Linked DNA regions of Plantactinospora sp. BC1. Each later gene encodes a partner of the first gene's protein in a complex. Links are inferred from orthologs where the notes say so. Each region holds a gene or a part of one and is shown on either strand. Other genes may lie near its edges. The genes, in order: rpmJ and rpmE.

Evidence for each region.
Region 2: rpmJ (region 1) and rpmE share a complex: the UniProt entries of both Bacillus subtilis proteins name them as parts of the 50S ribosomal subunit. The link is inferred for Plantactinospora sp. BC1 from one-to-one orthologs.

The regions. Positions count from the first base shown.
Region 1 is NZ_CP028158.1:6,028,407-6,039,229, reverse strand. What follows is about bases 7,954-10,811. They hold rpmJ (50S ribosomal protein L36), read left to right. Parts: upstream 7,954-9,254; coding sequence 9,255-9,368; downstream 9,369-10,811. Other genes in these bases: rpsD (30S ribosomal protein S4), read left to right, coding at 10,480-10,811; rpsK (30S ribosomal protein S11), read left to right, coding at 10,056-10,463; rpsM (30S ribosomal protein S13), read left to right, coding at 9,589-9,969; infA (translation initiation factor IF-1), read left to right, coding at 8,906-9,127; C6361_RS26395 (DUF1707 domain-containing protein), read left to right, coding at 8,107-8,691. Outside these bases: rplP (50S ribosomal protein L16), read left to right, coding at 1-48; rpmC (50S ribosomal protein L29), read left to right, coding at 48-284; rpsQ (30S ribosomal protein S17), read left to right, coding at 281-562; rplN (50S ribosomal protein L14), read left to right, coding at 676-1,044; rplX (50S ribosomal protein L24), read left to right, coding at 1,048-1,362; rplE (50S ribosomal protein L5), read left to right, coding at 1,359-1,928; C6361_RS26445 (type Z 30S ribosomal protein S14), read left to right, coding at 1,937-2,122; rpsH (30S ribosomal protein S8), read left to right, coding at 2,277-2,684; rplF (50S ribosomal protein L6), read left to right, coding at 2,701-3,243; rplR (50S ribosomal protein L18), read left to right, coding at 3,317-3,694; rpsE (30S ribosomal protein S5), read left to right, coding at 3,726-4,340; rpmD (50S ribosomal protein L30), read left to right, coding at 4,340-4,522; rplO (50S ribosomal protein L15), read left to right, coding at 4,522-4,965; preprotein translocase subunit SecY, read left to right, coding at 5,201-6,532; C6361_RS26405 (adenylate kinase), read left to right, coding at 6,533-7,186; more of map, read left to right, coding at 7,197-7,953; more of rpsD, read left to right, coding at 10,812-10,823.
Region 2 is NZ_CP028158.1:4,701,816-4,712,587, reverse strand. What follows is about bases 4,651-7,457. They hold rpmE (50S ribosomal protein L31), read right to left. Parts: upstream 6,263-7,457; coding sequence 6,038-6,262; downstream 4,651-6,037. Other genes in these bases: C6361_RS20585 (RNA ligase), read left to right, coding at 6,496-7,457; prfA (peptide chain release factor 1), read right to left, coding at 4,844-5,932; C6361_RS20600 (GGDEF domain-containing protein), read left to right, coding at 4,651-4,813. Also shown: C6361_RS20620 (transglycosylase domain-containing protein), read right to left, coding at 1-550; C6361_RS20615 (phosphotyrosine protein phosphatase), read right to left, coding at 815-1,432; C6361_RS20610 (L-threonylcarbamoyladenylate synthase), read right to left, coding at 1,433-2,077; prmC (peptide chain release factor N(5)-glutamine methyltransferase), read right to left, coding at 2,137-3,078; more of C6361_RS20600, read left to right, coding at 3,254-4,650; more of C6361_RS20585, read left to right, coding at 7,458-7,602; C6361_RS20580 (AAA family ATPase), read left to right, coding at 7,662-8,561; C6361_RS20575 (phosphodiester glycosidase family protein), read right to left, coding at 8,790-10,772. UniProt on the Bacillus subtilis protein: Binds the 23S rRNA. While neither of the L31 paralogs is essential, this protein seems to function as the main L31 protein.

The DNA.
Region 1 (10,823 bases):
CTCCCGATGAAGTGCCGCATTGTGACGCGCGAAGTGGGTGAAAGCTGATGGCCGCGGGCGTGAAGGCCAGCGAGCTGCGTGAGCTCTCCGAGGAGGAGCTGGTCAGCCGGCTCCGGGAGGCCAAGGCGGAGCTGTTCAACCTCCGCGTCCAGTCGGCGACCGGTCAGCTGGACAACAACCGCCGGCTCCAGGTCATCCGCCGGGAGATCGCCCGGATCTACACGATCATGCGTGAGCGTGAGCTTGGGCTTTCGGCCGCGCCGACTGAGGTGACTGCATCATGAGTGACGAGACCACCACCACCGCGCAGGCGCGGGCTCAGCGCAAGGTCCGGGAGGGCCTCGTGGTGAGCGACAAGATGGAAAAGACCGTGGTCGTCGAGGTCGAGGACCGGGTCAAGCACGCGCTGTACGGCAAGGTCATGCGCCGCACCAGCAAGCTGAAGGCGCACGACGAGCAGAACGCGTGCGGCGTGGGCGACCGGGTGTTGCTCATGGAGACCCGTCCGCTCTCCGCCACCAAGCGGTGGCGGGTTGTGGAGATCCTCGAGAAGGCCAAGTAAGAGCCGTACCGCAGGCTCAGGGTTCCGCCAAGCTCAGCCGGCACGGTACTTCGGTCGACGAAGGCAGGCCGGATGAACCGCCGGCTGAGAACTGGCAGACATAGGAGATAGACGTGATTCAGCAGGAGTCGCGACTGCGCGTCGCCGACAACACGGGTGCCCGGGAGATCCTGTGCATCCGGGTGCTCGGTGGCTCCGGTCGGCGCTACGCGGGCATCGGCGACGTCATCGTGGCCACGGTCAAGGACGCCATTCCCGGTGCCGGTGTGAAGAAGGGCGACGTCGTCAAGGCGGTCGTCGTCCGCACCGCCAAGGAGAAGCGGCGGCCGGACGGCTCGTACATCCGATTCGACGAGAACGCGGCCGTGATCATCAAGGATGGTGGCGACCCACGAGGTACCCGTATCTTTGGCCCGGTTGGCCGTGAGCTGCGGGACAAGCGGTTCATGAAAATCATCTCGCTCGCGCCGGAGGTGTTGTAAACCGTGAAGGTCAAGAAGGGCGACACAGTCATCGTCATCGCCGGCAAGGACAAGGGTGCCAAGGGCAAGGTCATCGCGGCCTACCCGCGGCAGGACAAGGTCCTGGTCGAGGGCGTGAACCGGGTCAAGAAGCACACCCGCATCCGCACCACCCAGCGCGGGGCGAAGACCGGCGGCATCGTCACGCAGGAGGCCGCGATCCACGTCTCGAACGTGATGGTCGTGGACTCCGACGGCAACCCGACGCGGGTCGGGTACCGGATCGACGAGGGCGGCCAGAAGGTCCGCATCGCGCGTAGCACCGGTAAGGACCTGTGATGACGGCAACCGAGACCAAGACGCTGCCCCGGCTCAAGCAGCGGTACCGCGAAGAGATCGTGGGGCAGCTCCGCGAGCAGTTCCAGTACGGCAACCCGATGCAGGTGCCCGGACTGGTCAAGATCGTCGTCAACATGGGTGTCGGCGAGGCGGCCCGGGACGCGAAGCTGATCGACGGCGCCGTACGCGACCTGGCCACCATCTCCGGCCAGAAGCCGCAGGTCCGCCGGGCCCGCAAGTCCATCGCGCAGTTCAAGCTCCGCGAGGGCATGCCGATCGGTGCGAAGGTGACCCTGCGCGGCGACCGGATGTGGGAGTTCCTGGACCGGCTCCTCTCCATCGCGCTGCCCCGGATCCGGGACTTCCGCGGTCTGGACGGGCGCAAGCTCGACGGGAACGGCAACTACACGTTCGGCCTGACCGAGCAGTCGGTGTTCCACGAGATCGACCAGGACCGGATCGACCGCGTACGGGGCATGGACATCACGGTGGTGACCACCGCCAAGACCGACGACGAGGGCCGGGCGCTGCTCAAGCTCCTGGGCTTCCCGTTCAAGGAGAACTGAGGACTGATATGGCGAAGAAGGCGCTGATCCTCAAGGCCGCCGCGAAGCCGAAGTTCTCGGTTCGCGCGTACACCCGCTGCCAGCGTTGCGGGCGGCCGAAGGCGGTCTACCGCAAGTTCGGCCTCTGCCGGGTCTGCATCCGGGAGATGGCCCACCGCGGTGAGCTGCCCGGCGTGTCGAAGGCTTCCTGGTGACACTGCGCCCCATCCGTGGGTGGCGGAGCGAGGACCGCGACGCCACCCGCTTTGGGCCCAGCCACGTCCCGACCGATATCCGGGGCGAGGATCGCAACGCCGTAGGCCCGGGCCACTGCCCCGGGAACCCCGGCGAGAAAGGCTGACGAGATCCATGACGATGACCGACCCGATCGCAGACATGCTGACGCGTCTGCGTAATGCCAACCAGGCGTACCACGACCGGGTGACGATGCCCTACTCGAAGATCAAGGCGAACATCGCCGAGGTCCTCAAGTCCGAGGGCTACATCGCCACCTGGGCTGTCGAGGAGCCCGAGGAGGGCGTCGTCGGCAAGCGACTGGTCGTCGAGCTGAAGTACGGCCAGAACCGGGAGCGGAGCCTGGCCGGCATCAAGCGCGTGTCCAAGCCCGGCCTCCGGGTGTACGCCAAGTCGGACGGGCTCCCGCGGGTGCTCGGTGGACTGGGCGTGGCGATCATTTCGACGTCCCAGGGGCTGCTGACCGACCGGCAGGCCCGCAAGCGGAGCGTTGGCGGGGAAGTCCTCGCCTTCGTCTGGTAACGGGAGACAGAGAGAAATGTCGCGTATTGGACGTAAGTCGATCCCGGTGCCCTCCGGCGTCGAGGTGACCATCGACGGCTCGACCGTCAAGGTCAAGGGGCCGAAGGGCGAGCTGTCGCACACCCTGGCCGAGCCGATCACGGCCGAGCGGGGCGAGGACGGCGAGCTGCACGTCAACCGGCCGAACGACGAGCGCAAGGCCAAGGAGCTGCACGGCCTGAGCCGTACCCTGGTGGCGAACATGATCGTCGGTGTGACCGAGGGCTACCGCAAGACCCTGGAGATCGCCGGCACGGGTTACCGGGTCACCGCCAAGGGCAGCGACCTGGAGTTCGCGCTCGGGTTCTCGCACCCGGTGCAGGTGAAGGCCCCGGCCGGGATCACCTTCACCGTCGAGCGGCCCACCCTGTTCCACGTGGCCGGCATCGACAAGCAGCAGGTCGGCGAGGTCGCCGCCAACATCCGGAAGATTCGTCCGCCGGAGCCGTACAAGGGCAAGGGCGTCAAGTACCAGGGCGAGGTCATCCGCCGCAAGGCCGGAAAGGCGGGCAAGAAGTGACCGCCAACGGTAGGGCGAGGGCATCCGCCGGCCGCGAGGCTGGGAGAAAGGCAGGTAAGAAGTGACCGCCACACTGCTCAAGCGTCGCCGCGGGGTCGCCGCCAAGCGCGCCATCGGGCGGGCGCGTCGGCACTTCCGGGTCCGCAAGACCGTCACCGGCACCGCCGAGCGGCCGCGTCTCGTGGTCACCCGCTCGCTGCGGCACATCACCGCGCAGATCGTGGACGACGGCAGGGGCCACACGCTGGTCTACGCCTCGACCATGGACGAGTCGATCCGGGGTGCCGAGGGCGACAAGAGCGCCCTGGCCGGCAAGGTCGGCGCGCTCGTCGCCGAGCGGGCCAAGGCCGCCGGGATCTCCAAGGTCGTCTTCGACCGCGGTGGCAACCAGTACGCGGGGCGGATCGCCGCGCTGGCCGACGCGGCCCGCGAAGCCGGGCTCGAGTTCTAAACCCCGTCACGAGGAGAAAGGAAGGCTGCTGATGCCAGGTCAACAGCGCCGTGGCGGCGGGTCCGGTGGCAACGAGGGTGGTCGCCGCGACAACCGCCGTGAGGGCGGTCGCGGAAACGCGCCCGCCGAGAAGACGCCGCATCTTGAGCGGGTCGTCGCCATCAACCGGGTTGCCAAGGTCGTGAAGGGTGGTCGTCGCTTCAGCTTCACCGCCCTGGTGATCGTCGGCGACGGCGACGGCACGGTCGGGGTGGGCTACGGAAAGGCCAAGGAGGTGCCCGCGGCGATCGCCAAGGGTGTCGAGGAGGCCAAGAAGCACTTCTTCAAGGTGCCCCGGATCGGTGCCTCGATCCCGCACCCGGTCACGGGCGAGGACGCCGCCGGTGTGGTGCTGCTCAAGCCGGCCAGCGCCGGTACGGGTGTCATCGCCGGTGGTCCGGTCCGGGCCGTACTGGAGTGCGCGGGCATCCACGACGTGCTCTCCAAGAGCCTCGGCTCGTCCAACCCGATCAACATCGTGCACGCCACGGTGGCGGCCCTGAAGGGGCTGGAGTCGCCGGAGGCGGTCGCGAAGCGTCGGGGCCTGCCGGTCGAGGACGTCGCCCCGGCCGCCATGCTGGCGGCCCAGGCGGGGGTGACGGCCTGATGGCACGCCTGAAGGTGACCCAGGTCCGGTCCGGCATCGGGACCAAGCACAACCAGCGCGAGTCGCTGCGGTCGCTCGGTCTCAAGCGGATCAACGACGTGGTGGTCAAGGAGGACCGCCCCGAGATTCGGGGCATGATCTTCACCGTGAGCCACCTCGTGAAGGTCGAGGAGGTCGAGTAATGACGATCAAGGTCCACCACCTGCGCCCGGCCCCCGGAGCGAAGACCGAGAAGACCCGGGTGGGTCGCGGTGAGGGCTCGAAGGGGAAGACCGCCGGTCGCGGTACCAAGGGTTCCAAGGCCCGGAAGAACATCTCGGCGGCGTTCGAGGGTGGGCAGATGCCCATCCACATGCGGCTGCCGAAGCTGAAGGGCTTCAAGAACAAGTTCAAGGTCGTGTTCCAGGTGGTCAACCTGGACCGGCTCGCCGAGCTGTTCCCGGAGGGCGGCCAGGTCGGTCCGCAGGAGCTGGTTCAGGCCGGCGCCGTCCGCAAGGGCCAGCCGGTGAAGGTTCTCGGTACCGGGGAGCTGGGCGGGGTCGCCCTCCAGGTGTCGGCGCACGCGTTCAGCGCGTCGGCCAAGGAGAAGATCACCGCTGCCGGCGGCTCGGTGACGGAGCTGTAGGACGTCGCGGTCGAGGCGCTCGCCCAGTTGATGGCAACTGGCGGGCGCCCTGACCTACTAGGGGTCCATCGATCCCGTTAACATCGGAAACGGTGAATGTTCTCCGGGTGGATCTGCCCGGGAGCGCGCCGGACTGTTAGAGTCCGATCCCAGCTATGGGTATCGGGTCGATCGCCCGACAACCACCCCGTCCCGCCATGAACCACCGGCGGCCGCCTCGCGCAGGAGGAAGAAGTTGCTCTCCGCCTTTCTCAGTGCGTTCCGCACGCCTGACCTGCGCAAGAAGCTGCTGTTCACAGTAGGCATCATCGCGGTCTACCGGCTCGGTGCGACGCTGCCCAGCCCGGGCGTCTCCTACGGCAACGTGCAGCAGTGCATCCAGACCATGGAGTCGGGTGAGGGCAACGGCGTCTTCAACCTGCTCAACCTCTTCTCCGGCGGCGCGCTGCTCTCGCTGTCGGTCTTCGCGCTGGGCATCATGCCCTACATCACCGCCTCGATCATCCTGCAGCTGCTCACCGTGGTCATCCCGCGGTTGGAGCAGCTCCGCAAGGAGGGCCAGGCCGGTCAGGCGAAGATCACGCAGTACACCCGTTACCTCACCCTCGGCCTGGGCATCCTGCAGGCCTCGGCGTTCGTGGCGCTGGCCCGTTCCGGCCAGCTCTTCAACGGGATGTGCCAGGAGTTCCCGATCATCCCGGAGGGCACCGGCCTGCCGACCTGGCTGACCGTGACCGTCCTGGTGATCACGATGACCGCCGGTACCGGTGTCGTGATGTGGCTCGGCGAGCTGATCACCGACCGCGGCGTCGGCAACGGCATGTCGGTGCTGATCTTCACCTCGATCGCCGCCCGGCTGCCCAGCGAGGGCTGGACCATCAAGAACAACAAGGGCTGGGGCATGTTCGGCCTGGTCCTGGTCCTGGTCCTGGTGGTCATCACCGCGGTCGTCTTCATTGAGCAGGCCCAGCGCCGCATCCCGGTGCAGTACGCCAAGCGCATGATCGGCCGGCGGATGTACGGCGGCACCTCCACCTACATCCCGCTGAAGGTGAACCAGGCGGGTGTGATCCCGGTCATCTTCGCGTCGTCGCTGCTCTACCTGCCGTCGCTGCTGCTCCAGTTCTTCGACCAGAACAACCTGAACAACTGGCAGACCTGGGTGCAGAACCACCTGGTGCAGCCGGACAGCCCGACCTACATCAGCGTCTACTTCCTGCTGATCATCTTCTTCACGTACTTCTACGTCTCGATCACGTTCAACCCGACCGAGGTCGCGGACAACATGAAGAAGTACGGCGGGTTCGTCCCGGGCATCCGGCCGGGCAAGCCGACCGCCGACTACCTGGACTTCATCCTGAGCCGGATCACCCTCCCCGGTGCGCTCTACCTGGGCCTGATCTCGATCCTGCCGAACTTCTTCTTCATCTGGCTGGACAGCCAGCAGTACCAGAACTTCCCGTTCGGCGGCGTCGCGGTGCTGATCATGGTCGGTGTCGGGCTGGAGACCGTGAAGCAGATCGAGAGCCAGCTCATGCAGCGGAACTACGAAGGGTTCCTGCGGTAGATGCGACTCGTTCTGGTCGGTCCCCCCGGGGCGGGCAAGGGGACCCAGGCCGAGTTCATCGCCGCCCACCTCGCCGTGCCCAAGATCTCGACAGGGGACATCTTCCGGGCCAACGTGTCGCAGGGCACCCCACTCGGTGTCGAGGCGAAGCGTTACATGGACGCCGGCAAGCTGGTGCCCGACGAGGTGACGATCAACATGGTCCGGGACCGGCTCGCCCGCCCGGACGCGGCCGAGGGCTTCCTGCTGGACGGATTCCCTCGGACGACCCCGCAGGCCGCGGCGCTGGACAAGCTGCTCGCCGATCTGGGCACCGCCCTGGATCTGGTCATGGAGCTGGTCGTCGACGACGACGAGGTCATCCGGCGGCTCTCCGGCCGGCGTACCTGCCGGGGCTGCGAGAAGGTCTGGCACATCGAGTTCGACGCCCCCTCGGTGGCGGGCGTCTGTGACCGGTGTGGCGGTGAGCTGTTCCAGCGGGACGACGACAAGGCGGAGACGATCGCCGAGCGGCTGCGTGAGTACGCCAGCAAGACCGCACCGTTGATCGACTACTACGGCGCGCAGGGCAAGCTGGTCGGGATCGACGCCACCGGGCCGGTGGAGGACGTCACCGTCCGGGCTATCGACGCCCTGCGGTCGTACGGCGGATAGGCTGGGCACCATGCGCCGACCCCAGCTGGACATCCAGCTGAAGACCCCGGAGCAGATCGAGCTGATGCGGGCTGCCGGGCTCGTCGTCGCGGCGGCCCTGGAGCGGATGCGCGCGGCCGTGGCTCCCGGCGTCTCCACCGCCGATCTCGACGCGATCGCCGAGTCGGTGATCCGGGAGGCCGGCGGCACCCCCTCGTTCAAGGGCTACCACGGTTATCCGGCCTCGATCTGCTCCTCGGTCAACGAGCAGATCGTGCACGCCATCCCGGCGCCGACCCAGGTGCTCCGGGACGGCGACCTGATCTCCATCGACTGCGGGGCGATCCTCGACGGCTGGCACGGCGACGCCGCGATCACGGTCGGGGTCGGCGAGGTCCGTCCGGAACTGCTCCGGATGGCCGAGGCCGCCGAGGACGCGATGTGGGCGGGGATCCGGGCCGCGGCGCGCGGCATGCTCAGCGGTCGTGGCCGGCTGACCGACATCTCGTACGCGGTGGAGCGGGCGGTCCGGGCCGCCGGCCGGTACGGCATCGTCGAGGGGTACGGCGGGCACGGCATCGGCACCGAGATGCACCAGGACCCGCACGTGCTCAACCACGGCCGGCCCGGGCGTGGCCCCCGGCTGGTGCCGGGGATGGCGCTGGCGATCGAGCCGATGGTGACCCTGGGCTCGCCCCGGACGGTGGAGCTGGACGACGGCTGGACGGTGATCACCCGGGACGGGTCGATCGCCGCACACGTCGAGCACACGATGGCGCTGCTGGACGACGGCGTCTGGGTGCTGACCGCTCCGGACGGCGGTCGGGCCCGGCTCGGTGACCTGGTCACCGCCCGGGAGCCGGCCACGTCGTCCCCCGGCTGACGGCCCCAGCCCGTTCGAGGAGTGGGCGGGCTGGACCCGTGGTGGCATCCTCGTAGTCATGGACCGGCGGGACCAGATGCGCGCTGCGGACTCCGATCGCACGGCCGTGGCCGACCAGCTCCGGCAGGCCCTGAACGAGGGCCGTCTCGACCTGGGCGAGTACGACGACCGGCTCCAGCGGGCGTACGCCGCGAAGACCTACGCCGACCTCGACGGGCTGCTCACCGACCTGCCGGGTACGGTGCCGGTCGACCAGGCCCAGCTGGTGCCGACCGACCCGAAGCCCGCGGTGTTCCGTCCCGGACCCGACGGCCGCTATCCGGGCGCCACCCGGGCCTGGCTGGCCGACACCTGGGACGGCTATTTCGGCCTGGTCGGCCTGGTGGTCGCGATCTGGGCGGTCACCTCGGTGCTGGCGACCGACTTCCTCTACTTCTGGCCGGGTTGGGTGGCGGGCCCGCTGGGCGCGGTGCTGCTGGTCGGCACGGTCACCGGGCTGGCGAAGGGTGAGCCGCAGCGCTGGGCCGCCAAGCAGGCGGCGAAGCAGGCCGCGAGGGAGCGGGCGAAGATCGAGAAGCGGGCCCGGATCGAGGAGCGGAAACGCCGCCGGGACGAACAGGCCGGCCAGGGGGAACCCGCCTGATATAGTCGCGTTCGTCCGATCCGACCACCCGGGAGTCCCCGGGTTGGCGCTGGCGTGCGGGCGCGCGTACACTGGCTGATCGGCGCACAGCGTCCACTCCGGCATGCCCACCCGCGCTTCGGTGGGGCCGGAGCCGCGGCTGGCTCGGATGTTCTCCATCCGGGAAAGGCGTTGTGAGCCGTCCGGAGTAACCGACGTCAGGACAGCGGAGGACATGCCGAAAAAAGACGGAGCCATCGAGATCGAGGGCCGAGTGATCGAGCCACTCCCGAACGCCATGTTCCGGGTGGAACTCGCCAACGGCCACAAGGTGCTGGCTCACATCAGCGGCAAGATGCGGCAGCACTACATCCGCATCCTGCCCGAGGACCGGGTCGTCGTCGAGTTGTCGCCGTACGACCTGACCCGAGGGCGCATCGTCTACCGCTACAAGTGAACGTCGCCGGACCGTTCGCGGGTCCGGGGCACGTGCACTCTCTGACGACGGCCGGGTGTCCGTGTCCGTCCTCAAGACTCGACGGCGTCAGCGCGCTGCCGGGCACAGATGGGAAAGTAAGGCAACCGTGAAGGTCAAGCCGAGCGTCAAGAGGATCTGCAACAAGTGCCGGGTGATCCGCCGGCACGGCCGGGTCATGGTCATCTGCACCGACCCGCGCCACAAGCAGCGTCAGGGCTGATCCGCAGCCGCCGCCGGTGCGTGCCGGCGGCGTCGACGGTGCGTCCCGACCGCAGATTCCGTACAACAACACAAGCTCGTCCCAGCCGCGAGCGCGAGATCGCCCAGCGAGAACGCAGTCGTGGCCGACCCCCGGTCGGAGGCCGGGGCCCGCAGGTTTGGGCAGGCGGGATGGGGCGGGTACAGACCTCCGCGAAAGAATCCGAGGAGTACGCCCGCACATGGCACGGCTAGCCGGCGTCGATCTCCCCCGCGAGAAGCGGCTGGAGATCGCGCTCACCTACATTTTCGGGGTCGGTCGGACCCGCGCGGTCGAGACGCTCGCCGCCACCGGCATCTCCCCCGACAAGCGCGCCAAGGACCTCACGGACGAGGAGCTGGTCCAGCTCCGGAACCACATCGAGGCGAACTACAAGGTAGAAGGCGACCTGCGCCGCGAGGTCGCCGCTGACATCCGCCGCAAGGTCGAGATCGGCTGCTACGCGGGCATCCGGCACCGCCGGGGTCTGCCCGTCCGTGGTCAGCGGACCCGTACCAACGCCCGGACCCGGAAGGGCCCGAAGCGGACCGTCGCCGGCAAGAAGAAGCCCGGCAAGAAGTAGAGCTGAACCGGAATTCGGGTCGATCTCCACCGAGGTAGGCCGGACTCCGACCCGATCCGGAAAGTCAACTAGGAGCGCACAGACTCATGCCACCGAAGGCTCGCGCCGGGGCCGCCGTAAAGAAGGTCCGGCGCAAGGAACGCAAGAACGTCGCCCACGGGCAGGCGCACATCAAGAGCACGTTCAACAACACCATCGTCTCCATCACGGACCCGACCGGTGCCGTCATCTCCTGGGCCTCCGCCGGCCAGGTGGGCTTCAAGGGTTCCCGCAAGTCGACTCCGTTCGCCGCGCAGCTCGCCGCCGAGGCCGCCGCGCGCCGGGCCATGGAGCACGGCATGCGCAAGGTCGACGTGTTCGTCAAGGGCCCCGGTTCCGGCCGGGAGACCGCCATCCGTTCGCTGCAGGCCGTTGGCCTGGAGGTCGGCCAGATCGCCGACGTCACGCCGCAGCCGCACAACGGGTGCCGTCCGCCGAAGCGTCGTCGGGTCTGAGAGGTAGACGAAGAACATGGCTCGTTACACCGGTGCCGACTGCCGCCGTTGCCGTCGGGAGAAGATGAAGCTGTTCCTCAAGGGCAGCAAGTGCGATGGCCCGAAGTGCCCGTTCGAGTCCCGGCCGTTCCCGCCCGGGCAGCACGGCCGGGGCCGCACCAAGGAGACGGAGTACCTGCTCCAGCTCCGTGAGAAGCAGAAGGCCCGCCGCGTCTACGGCGTCCTGGAGAAGCAGTTCCGGGGGTACTACGAGGAGGCCGTCGCCAAGAAGGGCAAGACCGGCGAGATCCTCCTCCAGATCCTGGAGTCGCGGCTCGACAACGTGATCTACCGGGCCGGCCTGGCGAAGTCGCGCGACCA
Region 2 (10,772 bases), 1.3 Mb from region 1 along the record:
CGTCCTTGCTGAGCCGGCGCTCCAGCGCGAGCGCGTACCGCATCTCCTGGATCTTGCGGCCGGCGCTGGTTTCGGTCGCCTCGGCACGCTGTTTCGCGGTGAGTCCGGGGTCGCTCTTGAGCACGTTGCGGACGTACTGCATGGTCAGCGTCGAGGCGCCCTGCCGCACCTCGCCACCCACCCGGTTTGCCACGGCGGCCCGGAGCACACCCCTCAGGTCGACGCCGCCGTGCGAGTAGAAGCGGGCGTCCTCGGCCGCCACCGTCGCCTGCCGCATCACCTCGGCGACCTGGGACAGCGGCACGTTCGTCCGGTTCTCGTCGTAGAACGAGGTGATCGGGGTACGGCCGTCGGCGGCGAAGAGGTAGGAGCGCTGGGCGGTCGGCGGGGTACGCAGGTCCTGCGGCAGGTCCTCGTAGCGGGCGCCGATCGACTTGAGCCCCACCGCCGCCAGGACCGAGGCCGGCAGCGCGGCGGCGGCCAGGATCGTCCCGGCCAGGATTCCGGCCAGGGTCAGGGTCCAGAGCTGGTTCAGCCGCAGCCGGAGCATGCGGTACCTCCCGGGCGGGACACGATCGACGCGACCCGGACAAACGGCCGGGCTCGGGGACTCCGTCAGCCTGCCGGCTGATTTCGGGCGCCGCACCCGTTTCACGGCAAACCGGTTCAGATTCACAAGCCGGAGTGACCACGGCGGAATCTCCCCCGCCGCAGGGCGGGCCGCGCCCGCGTCAGGGCGGGCCGGGTCGCGTCAGAGCGGACCGTGCGCGGTTCAGGGCCGCCGCGTCGCCTCAGGGGCGGGCTGCGCCCCGGGTCAGGGCAGCAGGACGGCGGCGAGCGGCCGGACGGCGTCCTCGATCTCGTCGGCGACCCGGCTGAAACACTGGTCGCCCCGGCCCCACGGGTCGTCGAGGTCGTCGCCGGGCAGCGGGGACGACCCGCTCCGGGCCGCCGCCACCGCGGCCACCAGCGCGGTGCCCCGGGCGTAGACCGCGTCCGGGTCGGCCAGGTCGGCCGGAGGCAGGACCGCGGCGTCCACGGTGGGCAGCAGCCGGCCGAACTCGCCGAGCACGAAGGTGCGGTCGGCGGCGTCGGGACGCAGCGCCACCACGTATTCCTGCTGGTCGGCGGTTGCCGTCAACACCAGGTCGGCCGCGTCGATGTGCTCCGAGCGGAGCTTGCGGGCGCCGAAGTCGGCGACGTCCCCGCCCCGGGAGCGCACCTGGCGGGCGGCCGGCGGGTTCATCTCCTCACCCGCGTGCCAGCCGCCGGTGCCGGCGCTGTGGCTGTGCACCAGCCGGTCGGCGTCGTCCGCGTCGTCCGCACCCCGGCGGGCCAACCGTTCCCGTACGGCCAGCGCGAGCAGCCGCTCCGCCATCGGCGACCGGCAGATGTTGCCCAGGCAGACGTGCAGGACCGTGAACGGCGGCACTCAGGTCACCTGGCCCTGGATGTCCGGTACGACGTCACGGAGCTTCTCCAGCGGGATCGCGCCCTGGCGCAGCACCCGGGGCACCTCGCCGGTCACGTCGACGATGGTGCTCGGCACCGGCTCCGGACAGGGCCCGGCCTCCAGGTAGGCCCGCACCGCGTAGCCGAGCTGCTCGCGCGCCTCCTCGGCGGTCACCGCCGCCGGCTGGCCGGTCTTGTTCGCCGACGAGACGGCCATCGGCCCGGTCTCCCGGAGCACCTCCAGGGCGACCGGGTGCAGCGGCATCCGCACCGCGACCGTGCCGGCGGTGTCGCCGATGTCCCACTGGAGGCTGGGCGAGTGCTCGACGACGATCGTCAGCGCGCCGGGCCAGAACGCGTCGGCCAGGTCCCGGGCGGTGCTCGGCAGCATGAAGACCAGCCCGTCCAGCGTGCGCCGGGAGCCGACCAGCACCGGCGGCGGATGCTGCCGGTCCCGACCCTTCGCGTTGAGCAGCGCCTTGACGGCGTAGGGGGTGAACGCGTCCGCGCCGACCCCGTAGACCGTGTCGGTCGGGATCACGACCAGCTCGCCGTTCTTGACCGCCTCGACGGCCGCGGCGATGCCTCGGTCACGGTCCGCCAGCGACCGGCAGTCGTAGAGCATCACGAGGAGCCAGTCTGCCACGCCGGAGCGCCCACCGTGGCACGGGGACTTCCGGCCGGTTACGGGACGGCGTCGGCCCGGCGGGCGGTGGCGAAACGGGGCCGCCCGACCAGGTCGGGATGGTCCGCGATCTCGACGAACCGGCCGTCGGCACGCAGCAGCTCCGGAACCGCCGTGCCGTGCGTGTCGTCGTGCTCCACCCCGAAGACCCCGCCGGGGCGCAGCAGCCCGGCCGCCCGGTCGAGTACCAGCCGGATCACCGCCAGCCCGTCCGGGCCGCCGAAGACCGCGTCCGCCGGGTCGTGCCCGGCCACGTCCGGGGGTACCGGGGTGTCGTCCGGCACGTACGGCGGGTTGCAGAGCAGCACGTCCACCCGGCCGGCGTACCCGGCCAGCAGCTCCGGGTCGGCGACGTCCCCGGCCACCACCTCGATCGGCGGGTCGCCGGCAGCGGCCCGCTCGGCGGCGTTGCGGCGCAACCAGTCCAGCGCCGCCGCGGACCGCTCCACCGCGACCACCCGGGCCGCCGGCACCTCCCCGGCGACCGAGAGCGCGATCGCGCCGCTGCCGCTGCACAGGTCGACGACCAGCGGTCCCGCCCCGGCCGGGTCGCTGCCGGTCCCGGGTCCGCCGAGCCGCCGGGCCTGCTCGACGCCCCAGCCGGCCAGCAGTTCCGTCTCCGGCCGGGGCACGAAGACCCCGGGGCCGACCGCCAGCTCCAGGTAGCGGAACGCCGCCGAGCCGAGCAGGTACTGCAACGGCTCGTGCCGGGTACGCCGCTCGACCAGCTCCGTCAGCCGGTCGTACTGCTCGCCGGTGAGCGGCCCGGCCACGGCCAGCGCCCCGCGCGACACGCCGAGGACGTACGCCACCAGAAGCTCCGCCTCGGTCCTGGCCGGCCCGACGCCGGCCCGGGCCAGCGCGGACGTCGCCGCCGCGACCGCGACCGACGGTCGGGTCCGTTCTGTCGCTTCACGGGGATGCCGGGGAATACGCGTCACGACATAATCATGAAACGTCGGCCGGGAATCATCGCGTCGCGGGCGCGTTTCCGACCCGGATCGACTGGGTGCTCAGACCGGTCGAGCGTCCCCGGAGGGCACCGTGCCTCCGGGCGACCGGTCGGCTCCTCGACTTTCGCGGGGGTCTGGCTGGCGACGGCGATGGAGGTTGTGCGTGAGTTGGCTCGACCGGGTCGGTGACCGGGCCGAGGAGTTGAGACACGCCCGTTCCCTGATGGAGAGCAGCCGCTCCGCCGAGGCGTGCCTGGTCTTCGAACGCGTGCTCGACACCACCGACGACCCGTACTCCCGGGCCGAGGCGTTGCTCCAGCGACTCTCCGCGATCCTCAACCTGGGCCGCACCGCCGAGTACACCCGGGCGGTGGAGCAGGCGTTCGACGCCGCCCGGGACCTGCCCGACCCCTACCTGCACGGCCACCTGCACGCGCTGGCCGCGCTGGCCGCGCACAACCAGGGCGCGCTGGACCGCTGCGTCACCCACCTGGTCCGGGGCGCCCGGGCGCTCGGCTCGGTGGACGAGCCCGACCGGGAGACCGCCTGGGGCTGGCACGACCTGGCGATGGCCTACTCCTACCTCGGCTTCCACGGCTACGCGCTCGGCGCCATCGAGCGGGCCCGCCGGCTGGGGCTGGCCGTCGGCATCCCCGAGGAGACCTTCGCCGCACCCGGCATCCGGCTGCGCAACGCGGTCGCGCTGGACCACCACGGGGACAGCGACGGCTGCCTCCGGGTGCTCAGGGACGTCGGCGCCGACCTGGAACGCTTCGTCGGGGCCGGCACGGCGGGCCGGTTGCGGCCGAGCGGCCGGGCGGCGTACGGGTACGCGCTCGCCCGGCGGGCTGCCCTCGGCGCCACGACCGGCCGGTCGGCCGTACCCGAACTCGACCCCGACCGGCTGCTCCGCGACGGCGGGGACAGCGCGCGTACCCGGGACATGCGGCAGCTCGGCGGGGCGTGCCTGGCGATCGCCGCCGGCCGGCCCGCCGAGGCGCTGGCCCGGCTGGAGACGGTGCACGTCTCGGCCGAGACGCTGGGCGCGGCCGAGCACGCCCGGCTCTCCAGCCTGGCGTACGCCGGGGTCGGCGACCACGCGGCGGCGCACCGGGCCGACCGGTACGCGTTCCGGCTGGCGACCCAGCGCAACGACCGGCTCCGGGACGTCTACGTCGACGGCATCGCGGCCCGGATCGAGCACGAGGAGATGCGCCGGGAGGCGGTCCGGCACGAGGGCGAGGCGCTGACCGACCCGCTCACCGGGCTGCCGAACCGCCGCCGGTTGGAGCGGTACGTTGCCGGGATGGCCGGCCGGGGCGAACGGGCCGTGATCGGGGTCTGCGACCTCGACGGTTTCCGGGCGGTGAACACCGCGCACGGCCGGCACTGCGGCGACCTGGTGCTGCAACGGATCGCCGGAGTGATCAACCGGGTGATGCGGCGCGGCGACTTCGTGGCCCGGTACGGCGGCGACGAGTTCGTGGTGGTGCTGCCCGGCGCCGGGATGGCCGAGGCGGGTGAGGTGGGCCGGCGGATCAGCGCGGCGGTCGCCGCCGAGGACTGGGAGTCGATCGTCCCCGGCATCCGGGTCGGGGTGAGCGTCGGCTTCGCCGAGGTGCACGGCTCGGGCGCCGGGCCACGGGACGCGCTGCGCGCCGCCTTCGAGCTGGCCGCCGGGGAGCGACCGCAGGCCGCGACCGGGCCGGCGACGGCACGCTGAGCGGGTGCCGGCGGCGCCACCGGGCGCGGCTCAGCGGCGGGACAGCTCCGTCTCGCCGGCCAGCCGGGCCGAGCGGTCCGCCTCGGCGAGCGCGTCGAGCACCCCGTCCAGCTCACCGGCGAGCGCCAGGTCGAGGTTGTACGCCGTGTAGCCGATCCGGTGGTCGGTGATCCGGTTCTGCGGGAAGTTGTACGTCCGGATCCGCTCGGAGCGGTCGACGGTACGCACCTGGGAGCGGCGGGCGTCCGAGGCGGCGGCGTCGGCCTGCTCCTGCGCGTTGGCCAGCAGCCGGGCCCGGAGGATCCGCATCGCCTGTTCCCGGTTCTGCAACTGGGACTTCTCGTTCTGGCAGGAGACCACGATCCCGGTCGGCAGGTGGGTGATCCGCACCGCCGAGTCGGTGGTGTTCACCGACTGGCCGCCCGGCCCGGAGGAGCGGAACACGTCGATCCGCAACTCGTTCGGGTCGATGGTGACGTCGACGTCCTCGGCCTCCGGCAGCACCAGTACGCCGGCCGCGCTGGTGTGGATCCGCCCCTGCGACTCGGTGACCGGCACCCGCTGCACCCGGTGTACGCCGCCCTCCCACTTGAGCCGGGACCAGACCCCGTTGCCGCCCTCCGGTACCCCCTTGGCCTTGACCGCGAGCGAGACGTCCTTTACCCCGCCCAGGTCGGAGTCCTGCGCGTCGAGCACCTCGGTCGCCCAGCCGTGCCGTTCGGCGTAGCGCAGGTACATCCGGAGCAGGTCACCGGCGAAGAGCGCGGACTCCTCGCCGCCCTCGCCCGCCTTGATCTCCAGGATCACGTCCTTGGCGTCGTGCGGGTCGCGCGGGATCAGCAGCTCGGCGAGCCGGCCCTCCAGCGCGGGCAGCGTCTCGGCCAGCGACTCCGCCTCGGCCGCGAACGACGGCTCCTCGGCGGCGAGTTCGCGGGCGGCGGCGAGGTCGGCCCGGGCCTGCTCCAGCTCACCGGCGGCCTTGTGCAGCGGGGTCAGCTCGGCGAACCGTCGGCCCACCCGGCGGGCGGTGGCCTGGTCGGCGTGGATCGCCGGGTCGGCGAGGCGCCGTTCCAGCTCCGCGTACTCGTCGAGGAGCCGGGCCAGCCGGTCGCCGCTCATGCTCGTACTCCCTCTGCTCCGAACGCGGATGGTGGAAGGGACCGGGAAACGGCACGACGGCGCCCGCCCCCGGCGACGAACCGGAGGCGGGCGCCGTCGACGCGGCTACTTGCCCTTTTTGGCCTGAACCTTGGCGTACTTCTGCTGGAACTTGGCGACCCGGCCGGCGGTGTCGAGCACGCGCTGCTTGCCGGTGTAGAACGGGTGGCAGGCGCTGCAGGTCTCGACGTGGATCGAGCCGCCCTTCGCCGTGCTGCGGGTCGTGAAGGTGTTGCCGCACGAGCAGGTGACCTCGGTGGACACGTACTCGGGGTGGATGTTGGGCTTCATGTCGCCTCGGTCCTTTCGTGGGTGGTCGCCGGGTCGCCCTCGGCATCCGTCAGCCACGCCACGACACGGGTGTCGCGGAGCGATGGCGGACTCGGGCGGGAACCGGAACCGGTGGCCGACTGACCAGTGTGCCATGCCGGCTGGGCCGGCCCGAAATCGGGCTGCACACGTGATCCGTGACGGTTAACGTCACTGCTCCCTCTCGCATTCCCACCCCGCCGGAAGGCACACCCGTGGTCACCCCCGCGTCCGATTCCGCCCTGCTCGCCCCGGTCACCCGGCTCGCCGACGTCGTCGACCCGGCGGCGCTGGCCGCCGCGCTCGCCGACGGCCACGTCCGGGTCCAACGGCATCCGGAGCGACCGCTCGCGATCTACAACTACACCGAGGCGTGCACCTACGGCGGAATCTGGACACCGGTGACGGTCGCCTGTCGAGGGCTGATCGTGGACGAGTCGACCGAGGTGGTCGTGGCGCGGCCGTACCCGAAGTTCTTCAACCACGACCAGCCCGGCGCACCGGCGCTCCGGCCGGACGCACCGGCGGTGATCACGGACAAGGCCGACGGGAGCCTCGGCGTGCTGTACCCGGACGGCGTCGGCTTCGCGGTCGCCACCCGGGGCTCGTTCGCCTCCGACCAGGCCCGGCACGCCACCGCCGTGCTCCGCTCCCGCTACCCCGACTTCACCCCGCCGCCGGGGCGGACCGTGCTGGTCGAGATCGTCTACCCGGCGAACCGGATCGTGTTGGACTACGGCGGTCTGGACGACCTGGTGCTGCTCGGCACGGTGGAGATCGCCAGCGGGCGGAGTTCCGGTCCGGAGGCGGTGCCGGACTGGCCCGGTCCGGTGGTCGAGCGGCTGCCGCACCGCACCCTGGCCGAGGCGCTGGCCGCGCCCGCCCGGGACGGTCGGGAGGGGCTGGTGGTGCACTGGCCGGACAGCGACCAGCGGGTCAAGATCAAATATCCGGAGTACGTCCGGTTGCACCGGCTCACCTTCGGGCTCAACGCCCGGCTGGTCTGGGAGTACCTCGTCACCGGGCAGGACCTCGCGGCCCGGGTCGCGCCGCTGCCGGACGAGTTCCACCGCTGGGTCGACTCCGTCGTGGCCGACCTGACCGCGACCGTCGAGGCCCGGGCCGCGAAGATCGAGCAGGCGTACGGTGAGATCGTGGCCGAACTGCCCGCCGGATGGAGCCGACGCGACTTCGCCGAGCGGGCCGCCCGGCACCCGGAGCGCAGTTTCCTCTTCCTGCGCCTCGACGGCCGCGACTACCGTCCTCACCTCTGGCAGCAGGCCCGCCCGCCGGTCGAGTGGACGCCACAGCAGGCCGGGTGAACCCCCGACGTGCGGCCGCGAAGGATCATGATGGGTGCCGGGCGGAGCGAGGAGAGAGCATGACCCGACTGATCGTCACCCGCGGGCTGCCGGCCTCCGGGAAGACCACCTTCGCCCGGAAGCTGCAACCCGGCGTCGTCCGGGTCAACCGCGACGACCTGCGCCGGATGCTGCACGGCGAGCGGCTCTTCACCCAGTGGGCCGAGGGCCAGGTTACCGTCGTGCAGCGGGCCCAGGTCGAGGCGCTGCTCCGGGCGGGCGCGGACGTCTGCGTCGACGACACCAACCTGCGGTCCCGGACCGTGCGGGACTGGGCGCAGCTAGCCGCCCGGTTCGGCGCCGCCTTCGAGGTGCACGACTTCACCGACGTACCGGTGGACGAGTGCGTCCGCCGCGACGCCGAGCGACCCGAGCAGGACCGGGTCGGCGAGGAGGCAATCCGGCGACTGCACGAGCGCTACCTGGCCGGACGGGCCCTGCCGCTGCCGGTACCGACCGTCGAGCCGGGCGGGCCGGCGGCCGTCTACACCCCGCCGTCGGACGAGGTGCCGGAGATCGTACTGGTGGACATCGACGGCACGGTGGCGCTGATGGCGGGGCGCAGCCCGTACGACATGACCCGGGTCGGCGAGGACCTGCCCAACACCGCCGTCATCTCGGCGGTCCGGGCCATGCACGCGGCCGGCTACGGGGTGGTCTTCTGCACCGGACGGGACGCCTCCTGCCGGGAGCAGACGCAGCGGTGGCTGGCCGAGCACGTCGACGTGCCGTACCTGGCGCTGCACATGCGGGCCGTCGGCGACCAGCGCCGCGACTCGGTGGTCAAGCGGGAGATCTTCGACCGGGAGATCCGCGACCGCTACCGGGTGGTCGGGGTCTTCGACGACCGGATGCAGGTGGTCAAGATGTGGCGCGGCCTCGGCCTGACCGTCTTCCAGGTCGCCGAGGGCGACTTCTAGCCCGCAGTCCCGGTGCATCGGGTCGTCGACCTGGACGTCAGAGGCGCTACCCGGCGTCGGTAGCGCCTCTGACGTCCAGGTCGAGCCCGCGCGCCGCACGTGGCCCGATCCCGGTCGGACCCGGCGGATGGCGCGGCATCCGCAGGGCGGGTGGCGCGGCATCCGCAGGGCGGGTGGCGCGGCATCCGCAGGGCGGGTGCGTCGGGCTGGCGGCGGTGCCGCGCCGAACTAGCGGCGGGTGAGCGGGATGGTGGCCCGGGCGGTCGCCCCGTTGACGGTGACGGCGAGTTGGACAGCGTCGCCGGAACGCAGCCCGGTCAGCCGGCCGGTGGCCGGGTCGAACCAGGCGGCGTGCCACGGCCGCAGGCCGCGCACCGGTCCGATGTGCAGGTTCGCCGATCCGGACCAGTCGGCCGAGAGCGGAGCGGCGACCGGTACCTGCCGACCGCCGGGCTGGGTCACCGTGGCGGTGACCGGGACCGCCGAACCGGCCGGCAGGGTCGCCGGGGCGGCCAGGGTCAGCCGGTCCACGTGCGCCCGGGTCTGCGCGCTCACCCACTCCGGCCCCTCGGCCAGCGGGTCGCGCCGGGCCGCCGCCGCCTCGGCCGGGCTGACCGGGTCGACCCCGAACATCGTCCAGCCGCTGAACCCGCCCAGGTGCGGCGCGGTCGACGGGTTCTTGCCGGCGTTGCCGTTGATCAGGTACGGCACCCCGTCGACCCGTTCGGCGGAGAAGCTGCCGACGTGCGCGCCGACGAAGAGTGCGCCCTTGCCGGTCTCGCGCTGGAACTCGGCGAGCCACCGCTCCAGCAGTGCCGCCTCCTTGCGGTCGCCGAGCTGGCTCGCCCTGGCCGGTGTCGGGTCCCGGGGCGCGTGGTGCTCCACCAGCACCACCGAGCCGACGGCCGGGTCCCGGGCCGCACCGTCCAGGGCGGTACGCAGCGCGAGTACCTGCCCGAAGCCGCCGCCGCGCAGGCTGCCGGTGGAGGTGTCCAGGGTGACGAACCGGGTCCGGGTGCCGCCCCGGCGCGGGCTGTGGTCGAAGACCCGGTACGTCTCGCCGAAGACCGACCGGAAGTTCGTGATCGGGGCACCCATGATCTCGTGGTTCCCCGGCACGTAGTGGTACGGCAGCGTACCGCCCAACTCCTCGTCCAGGATCCGTTTGGCCAGCGCGAAGTCCTCCGGATAGGCGGTGTCCACGAAGTCCCCGTTGATCACCAGGAAGTCCGGCCGGGCGGCCTTCACCTCGCGGAGCGTACGGCGGGCCTGGGCGACCAGGTCGCTGTCCGGGTTCGCCGCCACGAACTGCGCGTCGGAGAGGACGGCGAAGCGCCAGGGCGCCCGGTCGACGGTGCCGTCGGTCAGCACCACCCGGTCGGTACGGAGCGGCTCGGCCGGCACCTCCACCTCGGCGGGTACCCGGGCGACGATGTCGTCGATCACCACCTCCCCGGTGTACGCCGCCGCCGCGTCGGTCTCGGCGACGTAGAACCGGCGGATCCGCACCGGATAGACCACTCCGGCCGGTACGGCGAGTTCGACGTACCGCCAGCCGGTCCAGTCCAGGTAGGGGCCGCGCAGTACGTGCTGCTGGTCGAGCGCGTCGTGCAGGTGCAGGCTGGGCCACTCGCCGTTCCCGTTGGCGTGGATCCACATCCCGAACGACTGCGGCTGCCCGGCCACCGGGATGTACGCGGGCGGGTCGGCGTACGCGGCGCGGGTGCCGGTGGACTGGCCGAAGTCGTACGCCAGCTTCAGGCCGGTGCCGGTGCGGCCCGGCACCGGGGTCGCCGAGCCGGTGGCCCGGGCGGCGCTGAACCGCCAGCTCGCCGCGTCGTCGAACATCGCCACCGGTACGTCGGTGAGCCCGACCGTCACCGGCAGCACGGTGCTGGCCGCGCCGACCCGTACCGTCACCAGCCCGGCACCACTGTCCACTCTGGCCTTCACCGCGAGGGTGCCGTCGGCGGCCGGGGTGACCTCCAGCAGCTCCCGGTCGTAGTCCAGGCGCAGGTCGGCCGCGTCGATCGGCGCGGTGTTCCCCTCGGCGTCGTAGCCGACCACGCCGAACGACCCGGTGCCGCCCGCGCCGGCCAGCCCGACCCGGTCCACCGTGCCGTCGATCCGGGCCAGCGGGCCGAGCACGGTCAGCGGCAGTGCACCCTTCGCCCGGCCCCGGGACGCGGTCACGGTCACCTCACCGGACCG